Regions from separate parts of the Geobacillus sp. B4113_201601 genome, predicted to be linked through region 1. Evidence: riboswitches for the same ligand, from Rfam matches in the RefSeq annotation. Region 1 holds a riboswitch; each other region holds the start of a gene.
The links. Region 1 has a riboswitch for cobalamin ahead of B4113_RS14015 (ABC transporter substrate-binding protein). Riboswitches for the same ligand answer to the same signal wherever they lie in the genome.
Positions count from the first base shown of each region.

Region 2: linked by a shared signal. The riboswitch ahead of metE (5-methyltetrahydropteroyltriglutamate--homocysteine S-methyltransferase) and the one ahead of B4113_RS14015 (ABC transporter substrate-binding protein) in region 1 are both predicted to bind cobalamin.
Region 3: linked by a shared signal. The riboswitch ahead of B4113_RS10775 (ribonucleoside-diphosphate reductase subunit alpha) and the one ahead of B4113_RS14015 (ABC transporter substrate-binding protein) in region 1 are both predicted to bind cobalamin.

Region 1 is NZ_LQYX01000099.1:8,514-13,363, forward strand. Features, by position in the region: gene B4113_RS14005 (adenosylcobinamide amidohydrolase) at 1-1,160, opposite strand, end outside; gene B4113_RS14010 (iron ABC transporter permease) at 1,157-2,212, opposite strand; gene B4113_RS14015 (ABC transporter substrate-binding protein) at 2,178-3,137, opposite strand; cobalamin riboswitch at 3,279-3,478, opposite strand; gene B4113_RS14020 (PH domain-containing protein) at 3,740-4,354, opposite strand; partial or broken gene B4113_RS14025 (glucose PTS transporter subunit EIIB) at 4,524-4,706, opposite strand; gene B4113_RS14030 (GntR family transcriptional regulator) at 4,719-4,850, opposite strand, start outside.
Region 2 is NZ_LQYX01000075.1:7,962-12,811, forward strand. Features, by position in the region: gene glmS (glutamine--fructose-6-phosphate transaminase (isomerizing)) at 129-1,931, shown strand; cobalamin riboswitch at 2,524-2,717, shown strand; gene metE (5-methyltetrahydropteroyltriglutamate--homocysteine S-methyltransferase) at 2,847-4,850, shown strand, end outside.
Region 3 is NZ_LQYX01000078.1:46,605-51,454, forward strand. Features, by position in the region: gene B4113_RS10770 (ribonucleotide-diphosphate reductase subunit beta) at 1-74, opposite strand, end outside; gene B4113_RS10775 (ribonucleoside-diphosphate reductase subunit alpha) at 272-2,554, opposite strand; cobalamin riboswitch at 2,684-2,877, opposite strand; gene asnB (asparagine synthase (glutamine-hydrolyzing)) at 3,187-4,850, opposite strand, start outside.

The DNA of each region.
Region 1 (4,850 bases):
GCGGCGGCCGGCTGATGCCGCCACGCTCGGGCCGCGTCGACCGCATTGCCGACCCCGGCGGTGACTAACACCGCGGCCGAACACCCTTTCCTTTCCTCTTGAAGCCAAACGGCGTCATGGACATCGACAGCAGTCATCATGCCGATCGTCCGCTCCGGGGAAAAGCCGTGCCGTTTCAAATAGCGGCGCATCTCCTCTTCCGCGTCGCCGCAGTCGTAATCCAGGCCGACTTGGCGGTTGACGAAATGGGTCGCCCATTGAAATCCGGCGCCAACCAAAGCGGACGACAAGACGCGCAGCGGCCTTGGTGAAGCAAGAACGACCGCATCGGCCAAAAAAACCGGGCGCAGCCCACCGAGCGGCGTTTTCTCCTCGCGATGTTGCGGCACAAACGAAAACATCAGCTTGGCCGCCGCTGGATGCGCTTGGCGCACGACCGGAGCGGCAAACACGTCATTCAGCAGCGCTGGCGTCATGACGTCCGCCGGCGCGCCGAGCGCGGCTGTTTTCCCGTCCTTTAAAACGAGCACCCGATCGCAATACAGGCTGGCGACGTTCATCTCATGAAAGACCGCGACCACCGTCAAACCGCGGGCACGAGCCGCTGCAGTAAGCCGGTCCAAAAGCCGGACTTGCCCGCTTACATCCATATGGTTGGTCGGCTCATCCAACAAGAGCAGCTGCGGCTCTTGAGCGAGCGCCCGCGCCAAATAAGCCCGCTGCCGCTCGCCGCCGCTTAACCGCTCCAGCGGCGCATCCATTTTGTGGGCGAGGCCGACAACGGCGAGCGCCTCTTGAACGGCGGCTTCATCTTCCGCCGTCCACGCTGGAAGCAAGCCGCGCTGATGGGCGTAGCGGCCGAGCGCCACCGTTTCTTTCACCGTATAGCCGTGCGCCGTTTCCAACGTTTGCGGCAGGACGGCGGCCAAGCGCGCCCACTGTTTTGTCGACAGTTCGGAAAGCGGCCAACCGCTGATGGCAATCTCGCCGCTTGCCAGCGGCAGCTCTTTGCTGATGAGCTTGAGCAATGTCGTCTTGCCGCTGCCGTTCGGCCCAATGATGCCAAACAGCTCCCCTTTCTCCACGGAAAACGTCACCCGGTCAAGCACTTGAGTCGTCCCGTATCGGTGCGACACCTCTCGCACTTGCAGCATCGTCATCCCAACTTTCGCTTCGTTTTTCGGAAAAACAAAACGGCAAACAGCGGAGCGCCGACGAGCGAAGTGATGACGCCAATCGGCAGCTCGCGCGGCTCGATGATCGTCCGCGCCGCCAGATCGGCGAACACAAGAAACGCCCCCCCGTACAAGAGCGATAGCGGCAAAAGCACCCGGTAGTCCGGCCCGCATAAAAGCCGCACGATGTGGGGAACGACAAGCCCGACAAAGCCGATCGTCCCCGACACCGACACCGCCGCTCCGGTGAGCAAGGCGGCCGCCGTCAAAATAACGATTTTCCGGCGCGCAACGTCAACGCCGACATGAAGCGCCACCGCCTCGCCGAACGCGAACGCGTTCAACTCGCGGCCGTTGGCGATCAACACCACGGCACCGATGAGGAAAAACGGAAACAGCAATCCACTGTATTTCCATCCGCGCATCGCCACGCTCCCCATCAGCCAAGAGATGATTTGCCGCAATTCGTCGCCGGTCAAAGCGATCATGAGCGAAATGAAGGCGCTAAAAAAGGCCCCGAAAATAATGCCGGCTAAAATGATCGTCTCCACCGACATTCGCCGATCGACGGCGCGAGTAAACGCCAAGACGGCCGCAAGCGTCGCCATGCCGCATACGATACTGACGATCGGCAATGTAAACGTGCCGAACAACGGCCATTGCCAGCCAAGGAAGATCACGAGCACCGCGCCGACCGACGCGCCGGATGAAACGCCGAGCGTGTACGGGTCGGCGAGCGCGTTTTTCAAAAGCCCCTGAAACGCCGCCCCAGCCAGCGCCAACGAAGCGCCAACCAAAAAGGCGAGCACGACGCGCGGCAGGCGGATCGCCATCACAATCGGCACCCAGTCGGAAGGAACGTCCGACGAGAGCGGCATTCCGAGCCATTGTGACGCGAGAATCTCGATAATAGAAGAAAAGGGAATCGACAGCGACCCTGTCGATACCCCTGCGAGCAGCGAAAATACAGCCGCCGTAACGGCCATGATATACATCGGTAGTTTACTGAAACACTTCCGGGTAAATGGCTTTGGCAAGTTCCTCGACCCCTTCGGCGAGGCGCGGGCCCGGCCGGCTGACCAAATCGGTGTTGACATCATACACCCGCTTGTTTTTCACCGCCGGCACATCTTTCCAGGCCGCGCGCTCGAGCACTTGTTTCGCCCCGCCGTATGTCGTGATGATCACATCCGGCTTATAGGCCACCGCTTTTTCCTCGGTCACCATCGGCCAGCCTTCCAAATCGCCGGCGACGTTTTTCGCTGAAATCACTTGCAGCATCTCGTCCATAAACGTTCCTTTGCCGGCCGTATACAGCTGCGGCGGCGGCGACACTTCCACCCACACATTCGCCCGCTTGTTCGCCGGAATTTGTTTCGCTTTTTCTTCGATTTGCGAAAGCTTTTCTTTCATCCCTTCAATCACTTGCTTCGCTTTGTCCACCGTTCCCGTCGCTTTGCCGATGAGCTCGATCGAGGCGTACACGTCCGCAAACGATTTCGCATCATTGACGACAAGCACAGTGATGCCGGCGTCTTTCAATTGCTGCAAGCCATCGCGCGAGTTATGGGCGCTTGACGCATGAGCCAAGACAAGATCCGGCTTCAACGAAAGAATTTTCTCAACGTTAAACTCCATGCCGCCGATTTTCGTTTTCGTCTTGACGTCTTCAGGGTAATTGTCAAAATCGCTGACGCCGACGATTTTTTCACCGAGCCCCAACGCGTAGGCGATTTCCGTATTGCTCGGGATGAGCGAAACGATCGTTTTCGGCTCCGCTTTGATGGTGACCTCTTCCCCCAACCCGTCTTTCACCGTCACCGGAAACGCCGATTGCTCCGTCTTCGGCTCCTCTTTTTTTGTCGGCTGGGCGCTGCTGCCCGCTCCGCTGCCACAACCGGCAAGCATAGCGGCCAAAAGGAGGAGAGCAGCGAGCGCCGCAGACCATTTCCAACGCTTCATCCGTACGTCCCCCCTTCAATGATGTATGGACAATAAAAAAACGCCCATTCCGTCCGGTCGGGGAATGAGCGGGAAACAGACCACCAATGGGCACAACTATGCCCTATGCGACTGTTTCCGCGTCTCACCCCCCGAAGATTCGGAAACTGCGGCAAGCAAGGCAGGTCTACTGGCTCATGCGTCATCCTACTCTGAAGCCTTCCCGTACGGAAAACAGCGCAAGCCATCCGTCCGTACAGTGGCGATTTCATTTCGTCCGCATTGACAGTTGCGGGGACAGCTCCGGATTCCCACCGGATTCCCTATTAAGCCTTTTCGGCACCTTGCTGCGAATCGACGAAATAATTCGGATATGGACAATTTTATATTAAAGCAACATCGCTCATTTGACAACCATCAATTTGCGACCGAGCGACAACAAACAAGCGCTGCTCCTTGCGGTGTCTCAGCGTTCGTGTCCGCATGAGATCGCAAAACTTCCCCACGTTGCCTACTTCCACTCTCGCCCCCTTCACCGTTTGGCAACGCCGCGCTCCTTTGAAAAACAGGGAAAGACGCCTCCCTCTAGCCCGGCGTCTTTCCCGAATGCAAGTTTCATCTCCTCACTGCTCGATGTATTTTTCAAATACAAAGCCGAAATCTTTCACCGTATAGTTCTTTTTCGCTTCTGTCAGCCATCGAAACGCGTATTCATTCACGGCCTGAAAATCCGTCGACACATTGGCGCCGTCGCCGCGCATGTTGGCAAACACCTTGGCCGCCAGCTCGAGGCTCCGCTCGGCATAGTCGAGCTTCATTTCATTTTCGCGGCAAATATCGGCGATCGCAAGCAGCGATTTATACAAATCTTTCAGTTCCTCGATATGCTTTTTATGCACATCAATCGAGTAGGCGTGCGTCCCGATTTTGAATTTGATTTCCGCGTCCAAATCGACCGTTCCGGCCGTCTCGAGCGACACGTCGGAAATCGGATGCTTGTAGTAATCGTAGCGGCGCAGCGTCCGTTTTTTGCTTGTTGCGCTCGTGCCGTCCAGATGAATGAGCGCACGGTTGGTGAAGCAATACTCATCGGATTTCGATTTAATAAGGAAGTAGATTTTTTCTCCATCCTCGTGCATCACGTAATCATCGGCATCGACTTTGTCGTAGTCTTTCGGTTGAATGACCGAACCGATGTCGCTCAATCCAAGCACATCGGCCGCGACTTTTCCAAACATGCTCATTTCTCACCCCGACCCCTTCCATTTTTCATTGGCTCGCGCCGCTCCGCAACGGGCAGCAACGCACGTTGTTTTGGCAGAGCACCGCATCCTCTATAGTCATACGTGGAGGGCAAAAAAAAGTTTCATGTTTGCCAACCATTGAACGGCCCAACCATCTCGCTTTTTACCGTTTTCTCATCGCATTGGCTAAAAATTCGACATCCGTGCCAACAATCACTTGCAAGTCCGTTTGGTTGAGGCGAAGCACACCTTTCGCTCCCAAACGTTTCAATTCTGCTTCGTTGACTTTTGACATGTCTTTCACTTTTAGGCGCAAGCGTGTGACACAATTGTCAATTCGCTGTAAAAAGCCTAACATTCATACTCCTCCCCTTTCCATTTCAATCATAAATTTGTATCGGTCGCCGCGGTACACCGATTTAACGATTTCCATCGGCCGGCCGTCATCAAGGCAGGTGCGGCGCTCAAGCAGCAGCACCGGCGCCCCTTC
Region 2 (4,850 bases), on a different contig from region 1:
GGATGTCATCGCACAACTAGAAAAGGGAGTCTGCCGCAGTGACGGCGAGGCCCCGTTGTTCTTTGACAACTGAACATGGAAGGATCTCGTTAGCGGCAGCCTCCGATGGTAAAGGAGGAAATGTGGCCATGTGCGGCATTGTTGGTTATATCGGTTACCAAGATGTGAAAGAGATTTTGTTGCGCGGATTGGAAAAACTCGAGTACCGCGGCTACGATTCGGCGGGGATCGCCGTATTAAATGAGAACGGGGTTCATGTGTTTAAAGAAAAAGGACGGATTGCCGATTTGCGCCGCATCGTCGACCCGAACGTCAACGCGACGATCGGCATCGGCCATACCCGTTGGGCGACGCACGGGGCGCCAAGCCGGGTGAACGCCCACCCGCACCAAAGCGCGTCCGGCCGTTTTACGCTCGTGCATAACGGCGTCATCGAAAACTACGAGATGCTGAAGCGCGACTACTTGACTGATGTCGAGTTCCGAAGCGATACGGATACGGAAGTGATCGTCCAGCTCGTGGAACAATTCGTCCGTGACGGGTTGACAACGGAAGAAGCGTTCCGCCAAACGCTCTCGCTGTTAAAAGGGTCGTACGCCATCGCCATGATTGACGCGGAAAACGAGGAAACGTTGTACGCAGCGAAAAACAAAAGCCCGCTTCTTGCCGGTCTCGGTGACGGCTTCAACGTCGTGGCAAGCGATGCCATGGCGATGCTCCAAGTGACGAATCAATTCGTCGAACTGATGGATGGGGAACTAGTCATCGTCACGAGCGAGAACGTCACGATTCAAACGCTAAACGGTGAAACAGTCGAACGGAAGCCATTTACGGCTGAGCTCGATGCGAGCGACATTGAAAAAGGGACGTATCCGCATTACATGCTGAAAGAAATTGATGAGCAGCCGTTTGTCATCCGCCGCATCATTCAAAAATACCAAGACGAACACGGCGGATTGACGATTGACCAAGCGATCATCAACGAAGTGCTGAACGCCGACCGCCTGTACATTGTCGCGTGCGGAACGAGCTACCACGCAGGTCTTGTCGGCAAGCAATTGATCGAGTCGTGGGCGAAAATCCCAGTCGAAGTGCATATTGCCAGCGAATTTTCGTACAACATGCCGCTGTTGTCGGAAAAGCCGCTCTTCCTCTTTATTTCGCAAAGCGGCGAAACGGCCGACAGCCGCGCCGTGCTCGTGCAAACGAACAAACTTGGCCATAAAGCCATTACAATCACCAACGTCCCAGGCTCGACGCTGTCGCGGGAAGCGGACTATACGCTCTTGTTGCACGCCGGCCCGGAAATTGCCGTCGCTTCGACGAAAGCCTACACGGCGCAAATCGCGGTGCTGGCGATTTTAGCGGCGACTGCGGCGAAAGCGAAAGGTCGCGAATTGAATTTTGACCTGACGAAAGAGCTCGCCATCGTCGCCAATGTGATGGAAATGCTGTGTGACGCGAAAGAAGAAATGGAGAACATCGCACGCGACTACTTGACGCTGACGCGCAACTGCTTCTTTATCGGCCGCGCCGTTGACTACTACGTCTGCTTGGAAGGCGCGCTCAAGCTGAAAGAAATCTCCTATATCCAAGCGGAAGGGTTCGCCGGCGGCGAGCTGAAACACGGCACGATCGCCTTGATTGAGGACGGTACGCCGGTGATTGCCCTCGCCACCCAAGAGCACGTCAACTTAAGCATTCGCGGCAACGTAAAAGAAGTCGTCGCCCGCGGCGCGAACCCGTGCGTCATCTCGATGCGCGGCGTGGAAGGCGACGGCGACCGCTTCGTCATCCCGGCCGTCCATCCGGACCTTACGCCGCTTGTTTCCGTCGTGCCGCTGCAGCTGATCGCGTACTATGCCGCCCTGCATCGCGGCTGCGACGTCGACAAACCGCGTAACCTAGCGAAAAGCGTGACGGTGGAGTGAGCGGTTCGGTGGGAAAAGGCTGTTGTAACAAAAGGTCAGATGCCGAACCAAAAAGCTGAAAACGAAAAGGCCTGTTGGATGAGTCTAACAGGCCTTTTTTGTAAATAGGCTACGGTTGACCATTTGGCCGCTTTTACCATACAAAAAGCTTCGCAGATTTTGTTTCCGGCTAGAAAGAAACATGATGCCAAGCTGTTGTAGCGAAGAACTTTTGGGGAGACATGAACCTACTTGGGTGAATGAGTTTTGAGCACAGCTATTTCAACCAAGGAGTCCGGTTCATGTCTCATTTTTACATATGGTTTGATGTAAAGAGGTATTCGCTACGCACCTTAGCTTCCTAGACAATTCCCCATGTTCCGATTTTGTGCTTGCTGTAAACTTTTGGGCTCTTCACCAAAAAAGTAAGAGGATGCTACTAAAGTTCGACTCGGGCTAGAATAGATGGTGTATTTCCCTTGCCAAATCTGAGTAATTGTAGTATACTGAATTTTAAAAACTATGATAATATTACTAATCATGATGACTTGAGAAGCCCCACCTCTAAGCGTCAGTGCAGGTGGTGGGAGGATGTCGCTAAAAACAGCATATCTGATAAGACCTAGCAACAGGTAGTTCACCAATCTGCGTGAACTTTAAAAGGGAAGTTTGGTGAAAATCCAACACGGTCGCGCCACTGTGATGCAGAGCGAGGATCAATAACCCACTGTTCCTTGTTTGGAATGGGAAGGGGATCCACCGCGATGAAGCTAAGTCAGGAGACCTGCCTGTTGTATACACTTTCGACCTACGCGTCATAGGGAGGAGTGGGGGAAAATGAACAAGAGGCACTTCAAGTACCTCAATACAAGCTAGTTATGCCCTCCTTCTGTCTGTCTAGAAGGTGGGCATTTTACTTGTATTGAGGAAAATGACATGGAGGTGCTACGATTGGCAATTCATAGTTCTAATTTAGGTTATCCTCGAATCGGTGAACAACGAGAATGGAAAAAAGCATTGGAGTCATTTTGGAATGGGCAATTGGAAGAAGCCAATCTAATGGAAACGATGAAGACCATTCAACTATCATCCATCAAAAAACAAATGGCAAAAGGAATCGAACTGATACCAATCGGGGACTTTTCATTATACGATCATGTGCTGGATACCGCTTTTATGTTTGGGTATATTCCAAAACGATTTGGCCAAGAAAGTGAGCGCCGATGGGATACTTATTTTGCCATGGCGAGGGGAACAAGCAGCCAGCCGGCTATGGCCATGACAAAATGGTTTAATACCAACTATCACTACATTGTTCCAGAGCTTGATGGCCTACAACCAAGGCTTATGGAAAATTTTCTTTTACGTGATTACCAATTTATCAAAGATAATCTTTCAATTGAAACAAAACCTGTTTTGCTTGGACCTGTCACGTTTTTAATTTTGGCTAAGTTAAGCACAGGAGTACATTGGCATAAGCACCTACAGCTCCTCGTCCCCGTATATATCGAATTGCTTGATGAGTTGTATAGAGCAGGGGTGCGCTGGGTACAAGTTGATGAGCCTATTCTTGTGCAAGAGATTGATGAAGACATCGTGGCCGCTGTTGAATACGTTTATCATTCATTCTATCAAAAAGTACCTGGTGTCCAGCTGATTTTACAAACGTATTTCGAGAGCCTTTCTAATTATCCAGAAATCGTCTCTCTACCTGTCGCCGGGTTCGGTCTTGATTTCGTTCATGATGACGGTGAAAATTTGTACAACATGAAGAAATATGGGTTTCCAAAAGGGAAATGGCTAGCTGCGGGTATGATCGACGGTCGCAATGTTTGGAAGAGTACACTCGTCCAAAAAGCAGCGCTACTCGAAGAGCTGTCGAAGTATACGGAACACTTGATTATTCAACCGTCGTCTAGCCTGCTTTATGTACCGATTACAGTCAAACATGAACGCCGTTTAGCAAAAGGATTGGTCGATTCATTGGCATTTGCGGATGAAAAGCTTGATGAAGTGCGCCTGCTTGCTGAATACGCCCAAGGGAAACGTTCTTTATCCGATTTGCGCCACTATGATGAACAAACCGGGGAAGCTCTTGGCCTACTTCGAGGCCAGCCTATAAAAAAAACGATACAACCCATTGAACAAACGGAACGTCCTCCCTATGCAAAGCGAAGGCAAGCACAGCAACAACATCTAAAATTGCCGCTTTTGCCTACTACGACGATCGGGAGTTTTCCACAGACCCGCGAAGTGCGGCAAGCGCGGCTGAAGCGGAAAAAACAAGAATGGGACGAAAAGCAATATCAAACCTTTATCCGTAAACAAATCGCAAAGTGGATAGAAATTCAAGAAAAACTCGAACTTGACGTTCTTGTTCATGGTGAATTTGAACGAACAGATATGGTAGAGTTCTTTGGTGAAAAATTAGGAGGTATCGCCTGCACGACAAACGGATGGGTGCAGTCATACGGATCGCGTTGCGTCCGTCCCCCAATCATATTTGGCGATGTTGTCCATCTTTGTCCTATAACTGTTGAAGAGAGTGTTTACGCTCAATCGCTAACAGAAAAACCGGTGAAAGGGATGTTGACGGGTCCTGTCACTTTGTACAATTGGTCATTTGTTCGTCGGGATCTGCCTCGCTCCGCGGTGCTGAATCAACTCGCTTTGGCAGTCCGTCAAGAAGTGTTGGCGCTTGAACAGGCGGGAATCCGCATCATTCAAGTTGATGAACCTGCACTAAGAGAAGGGTTGCCGCTCAAAAGACAAAAACAGCCGGCTTATTGGCAGGAAGCGGTATATGCCTTTCGTTTAGCGACATCGGCTGTTCGTTTAGAAACGCAAATTCATACACACATGTGCTACTCAGATTTTTCGGAAATGATCGACATCATTGATGATCTAGATCCCGATGTCATTTCGATTGAAGCCGCGCGG
Region 3 (4,850 bases), on a different contig from region 1:
CCGTTGATGATGCCCGTCGAGCGGTTCGGCGCCTCCGGATCCATAATAGGTCGTTTGACTAAGCCGATCGTCATCGTCCATTCCTCCCTTTCGTTTTCTATAAAAGAATTTCTGATCTCCATGTCCCATCTTGATCACCTGACAAGCTGGCACGGTGACAAGAAGAGCAACAATGCCATGGAAAACCAAATTGTAGCTTATATAGTATCGTGCGCGCGGCCAACCGCTTACGCCTCTCCGGCACAAGGAAGTGCGCCTCTTTTGGCCCCGGTCAGCTCGCGCACGAATCGCACTCTTCGATCGTCCCCGATGTCGAACGCACGTAATACGTCGTTTTCAACCCCGACTTCCACGCCGTCAAATGCAAATCGAGCAGCTCCTTTGCCTTGATCGTATTCATGACGTAGAAGTTAAATGAGATGGCTTGGTCGACATGGCGCTGGCGCGCGGCGTTTTGCTTGATGCTCCAACGTTGGTCGATATGGTACGCCGATTTGTAATACCATGTCGTCTGTTCGTTTAGATCCGGCACGGTCACAGGAATTTTATAATCTTTCTTTTCCTCGGCATACACTTTTAAGAAAATCGGATCGATGCTCGCCGTGCTGCCGGCGATGATCGACGTCGAGGCGTTGGGCGCAATGGCCATGATATAGCCGTTGCGCACCCCGTAGCGGGCCACATTGCTCTTGAGTCGGTCCCAATCGAGCTCGCCGTGGCTTTGGTAGCCGCGCCGTTCGAAATAAGCGCCCGTCTGCCAATCCGATCCGGCAAACGCCGGGTAGCTCCCTTTTTCTTTGGCGAGCTCCATGCTCGCTTGAATCGCCAAATACGCGATCGTTTCATACAGTTCATCGGCGTAGCGGACCGCTTCCTCTGACTCCCAGCGAATGCCTTTTAACGCCAGCAAATGATGCCAGCCAAAAGTGCCAAGCCCGACAGCGCGGTATTTTTCGTTCGTCAAACCGGCCTGCAGCACCGGAATGTGATTTAAATCAATGACATTATCAAGCATCCGCATTTGAATCGGGATGAGCCGCTCCAACACCCCATCGGTCACCGCACGCGCCAAGTTGATCGACGATAAATTGCAGACGACAAAATCGCCCGGGATTTTTTCGATCACAATCACTCCGTCTTTCACATATTGCCGCTTCATCACCGTCGGGCTTTGGTTTTGCGCGATTTCCGTGCAAAGGTTGCTGCAGTAAATCATCCCGAGATGGCGATTCGGATTTTGTCGGTTCACTTCATCGCGGTAAAACATAAACGGCGTCCCCGACTCGAGCTGGCTGCGCATAATGCTTTTCATCACTTCGATCGCCGGCACTTTTTCTTTCGACAGCCTCGGTTCGTTGACGCATTGCCAATATTTCTCCCGAAAGCTGCCCTTCCCTTTTTCCTCATCATAAAAGTCTTCCAAACTAAATCCCATCACCGTCCGCACTTCATGCGGATCAAACAAATACCAGTCGCCGCGCTGTTCGACCATTTCCATGAACAAATCAGGGATGCAAACGCCGGTGAACAAGTCATGCGTCCGCAGCCGTTCGTCGCCGTTGTTGAGCCGCGCATCGAGAAACGCAAAAATATCTTTATGCCACACATCCAAATAGACGGAAATAGCTCCCTTTCGCTGCCCAAGCTGATCGACGCTCACCGCTGTGTTGTTCAGCTGCTTCATCCACGGGATGACGCCGGAGGAGACCCCTTTGAATCCTTTAATGTCGCTGCCGCGCGACCGGATTTTCCCTAAATAGACCCCAATGCCGCCGCCCGATTTCGATAAATTGGCGATGTCGGTGTTGCTGTCGTAAATCCCTTGCAAACTGTCATCGACCGTGTCGACAAAGCAGCTCGACAGCTGGCCGTATGACTTCCCGGCGTTGGCAAGCGTCGGCGTCGCCACGGTCATGTATAGGTTGCTTAACGCCCAATACGCTTCCTTCACCAACTCAAGCCGCCGCTGCTGTGGTTCATTGGCCATAAGCGTCATGGCGATAATCAAAAATCGCTCCTGCGGCAACTCATACAACCGCCGCTCATAATCGCGGGCCAAATACCGATCCGCAAGCGTGCGCAACCCTATGTACGTAAACAACTTGTCCTTCTCCGGATCAAGAAACGCACCGATGGACTCAATTTCTTCTTTCGTATAACGTTCAAGCAGCAGCGGATGATATACTCCTTGTTCCGTCAGCGCAACAAGGAGCGAGTAGAAATCGCCATACCGCTTGCGCTCCTCGTACCCGCGCTGCCGTGCTGCCTCCCGGTACAGTTGTTGCAAATACAGGCGGGCGCACACAAACGTCCATTCCGGCTCCTCCTCACTAATATACGACAGCCCTTCCAAAATGGCGGTTTGATACAGCTGCCGGAAGGTGACCATCTCTTTTCGGCTGAGAAGCTGCCATACACGTTCTTCATATTCCTCGAGCGACAGACGGACAAAGTCGGCCGCCGCCTGCTCCACCAACCTAGCAAACTCCTCACGCGAAAATGATTTCTCTTTTCCTTGATCATCGACAACAATTGATTTCGTCGACACTGTCATTCGTTTCTCCTCTCCTCCATAAAAAAATCCGCTCGGGCAGGCGAGCGGATGAAACGACAGACGGAAAAAGGCAGACGAACTCCCTTTTTCTTTTCCCCTATCGTTTCATCTTCTCACACCCCGAAGAACATGAAACGTTCCAAGCAAGGCAGGTCTCCTGACTCGTGCATCGTCCTACTTTGGGTCCTTCCCAGCGGCGCTAAATAGCTCTTGCCGCCAGTGGCCATCCCATTTCGTCCGCACATACAGTTGCGGGGGCAGTTCCGGATTCACACCGGATTCCCTATTAAGTCCTGATGGACACCATTGCTTGGCACAACGATATATAGTTGTTTGAAAAAGGAAACAAATCAATATATAGTGGATGATCATCCTGATGGAACAAGCATATACCAAAACAACAAGAATTGCAAGGGACAAGCGAGATTTTCTCAATCAATCCTTAGAAGGCCGTTGAAAAACATTGGTTTCCTTTGGTCAATGAATAAAAGTGTGCAGTGTTGCAAGACTTTTCTATTGGAGAAACGATTCCGAGAAGCAGTTGCGCGAGTCAATCACCGCCCCTTATAGTTTTCGGGCCAAAACAGACAGGCGCCCCGGCCGAATTCCGGGACGCCTCGTCCTGTTCCCCCTTACGCCTCAAAAGCAGGCGCCAGCGGCTTTTCCTTTTGTCCAGATGAAACAAAATCATAGGCTCGCTCTACATACACTTGATGCCAAATCATAAACGCCAACACCGTCCACAGCTTGCGGCTATGGTCCGCTTTCTGCTGCGCATGCTCATCGAGCAAGCGATACAGCACGTCTTTATGGAACAAGTGGTCCGTTTCGCTGTCGTGAATAAGCTGTTTCGCCCAATCATACATTTCGTTTCTCAACCAATGACGAATCGGCACAGGAAATCCTAATTTTTTCCGGTTTAATACATGATCCGGCACGATGCCTTCGGCCGCTTTGCGCAAAATATATTTCGTCGTGCCGTTGGCGGTTTTCATCTCCGGAGCGATCGTAGCAGCTGCTGCAAACACCGCTTTGTCCAAAAACGGCACCCGCAACTCAAGCGAATGCGCCATCGTCATTTTATCGGCCTTAACTAAAATATCGCCTCTCAGCCATGTATGGAGATCAATGTACTGCATCCGGTTGACCGGCGGATAATGAACGGTTTCTTGATAGAGCGGCGCGGTCACCGTTGTATACTCACGGCCTTTTTCATACGTTTTGAGCAAGGCCGCCTTTTCCGCTTCACTGTATATTTTGGCGTTCCCGATATACCGTTTTTCGAGCGGGGTCGTGCCGCGCTCTAAAAAGCTCTTCCCTTTCACCCCGTCGGGAAGCCACTTGGCGATGAAGCGCAGCACGCTCTTCACCGCTCCCGGCATCCGCTCCAACCACCGCAACGACTCTGGTTCACGATAAATGTTATAGCCGCCAAACAGCTCGTCCGCCCCCTCGCCGGAAAGCACCACGGTAACGTGTTTTCTCGCTTCACGGGCGACAAAATACAGCGGCACCGCAGCCGGATCCGCCAACGGATCATCCATATGCCACATAATTTTCGGCAGCTCGTCCATATACTCCTGCGGCGAAATGACATAGCTGATATTGTCTACGCCCAGCTTCTCAGCCGTCTCCTTGGCCACATCGATTTCGCTGAACCCTTGCCGCTCAAACCCGACCGAAAACGTCTTTAAATCCGGATGAAACTGTTTGGCGATCGCCACGATAAACGAGGAATCAATGCCGCCCGACAAAAACGCCCCGACCGGCACATCGCTGCGCATATGGACACGGACCGAATCAACCAACGCCGTGCGGATGTTCTCAACCAATTCCTCCTCCGACTGGCGAACAGAGCGGAAAAACGGCTTCCAATAGCGATGAATCGCGAGCGGTTCACCGACTCGTTTCTTGATATAATGCCCCGGCTCCAACTTCGAAATACCGACCGACATCGTCGATGGTTCGGGGACGTATTGGAAGGTTAAATAATGCTGGAGCGATTCATGATCTACCGTTTCCGCCCCAAGCGCAAGCAAAAGGCTTTTCTTCTCCGAAGCGAAAAACGTGCGGCCGCCTTGTTCCGCATAGAAAAACGGTTTAATGCCGAACGGATCGCGGGCTGCAAACACCGTTTTTTCCTGCTTGTCCCAAATGACAAACGCAAACATCCCGCGTAGCTTTTCGACCGCTTTTTCTTGTTCCATGCTATAAAGCGCAACGATGACTTCCGTATCGGAGTTTGTCGCAAACGACAATCCTTTCGCCGTCAGCTCTTCCCGCAATTCGACGTAAT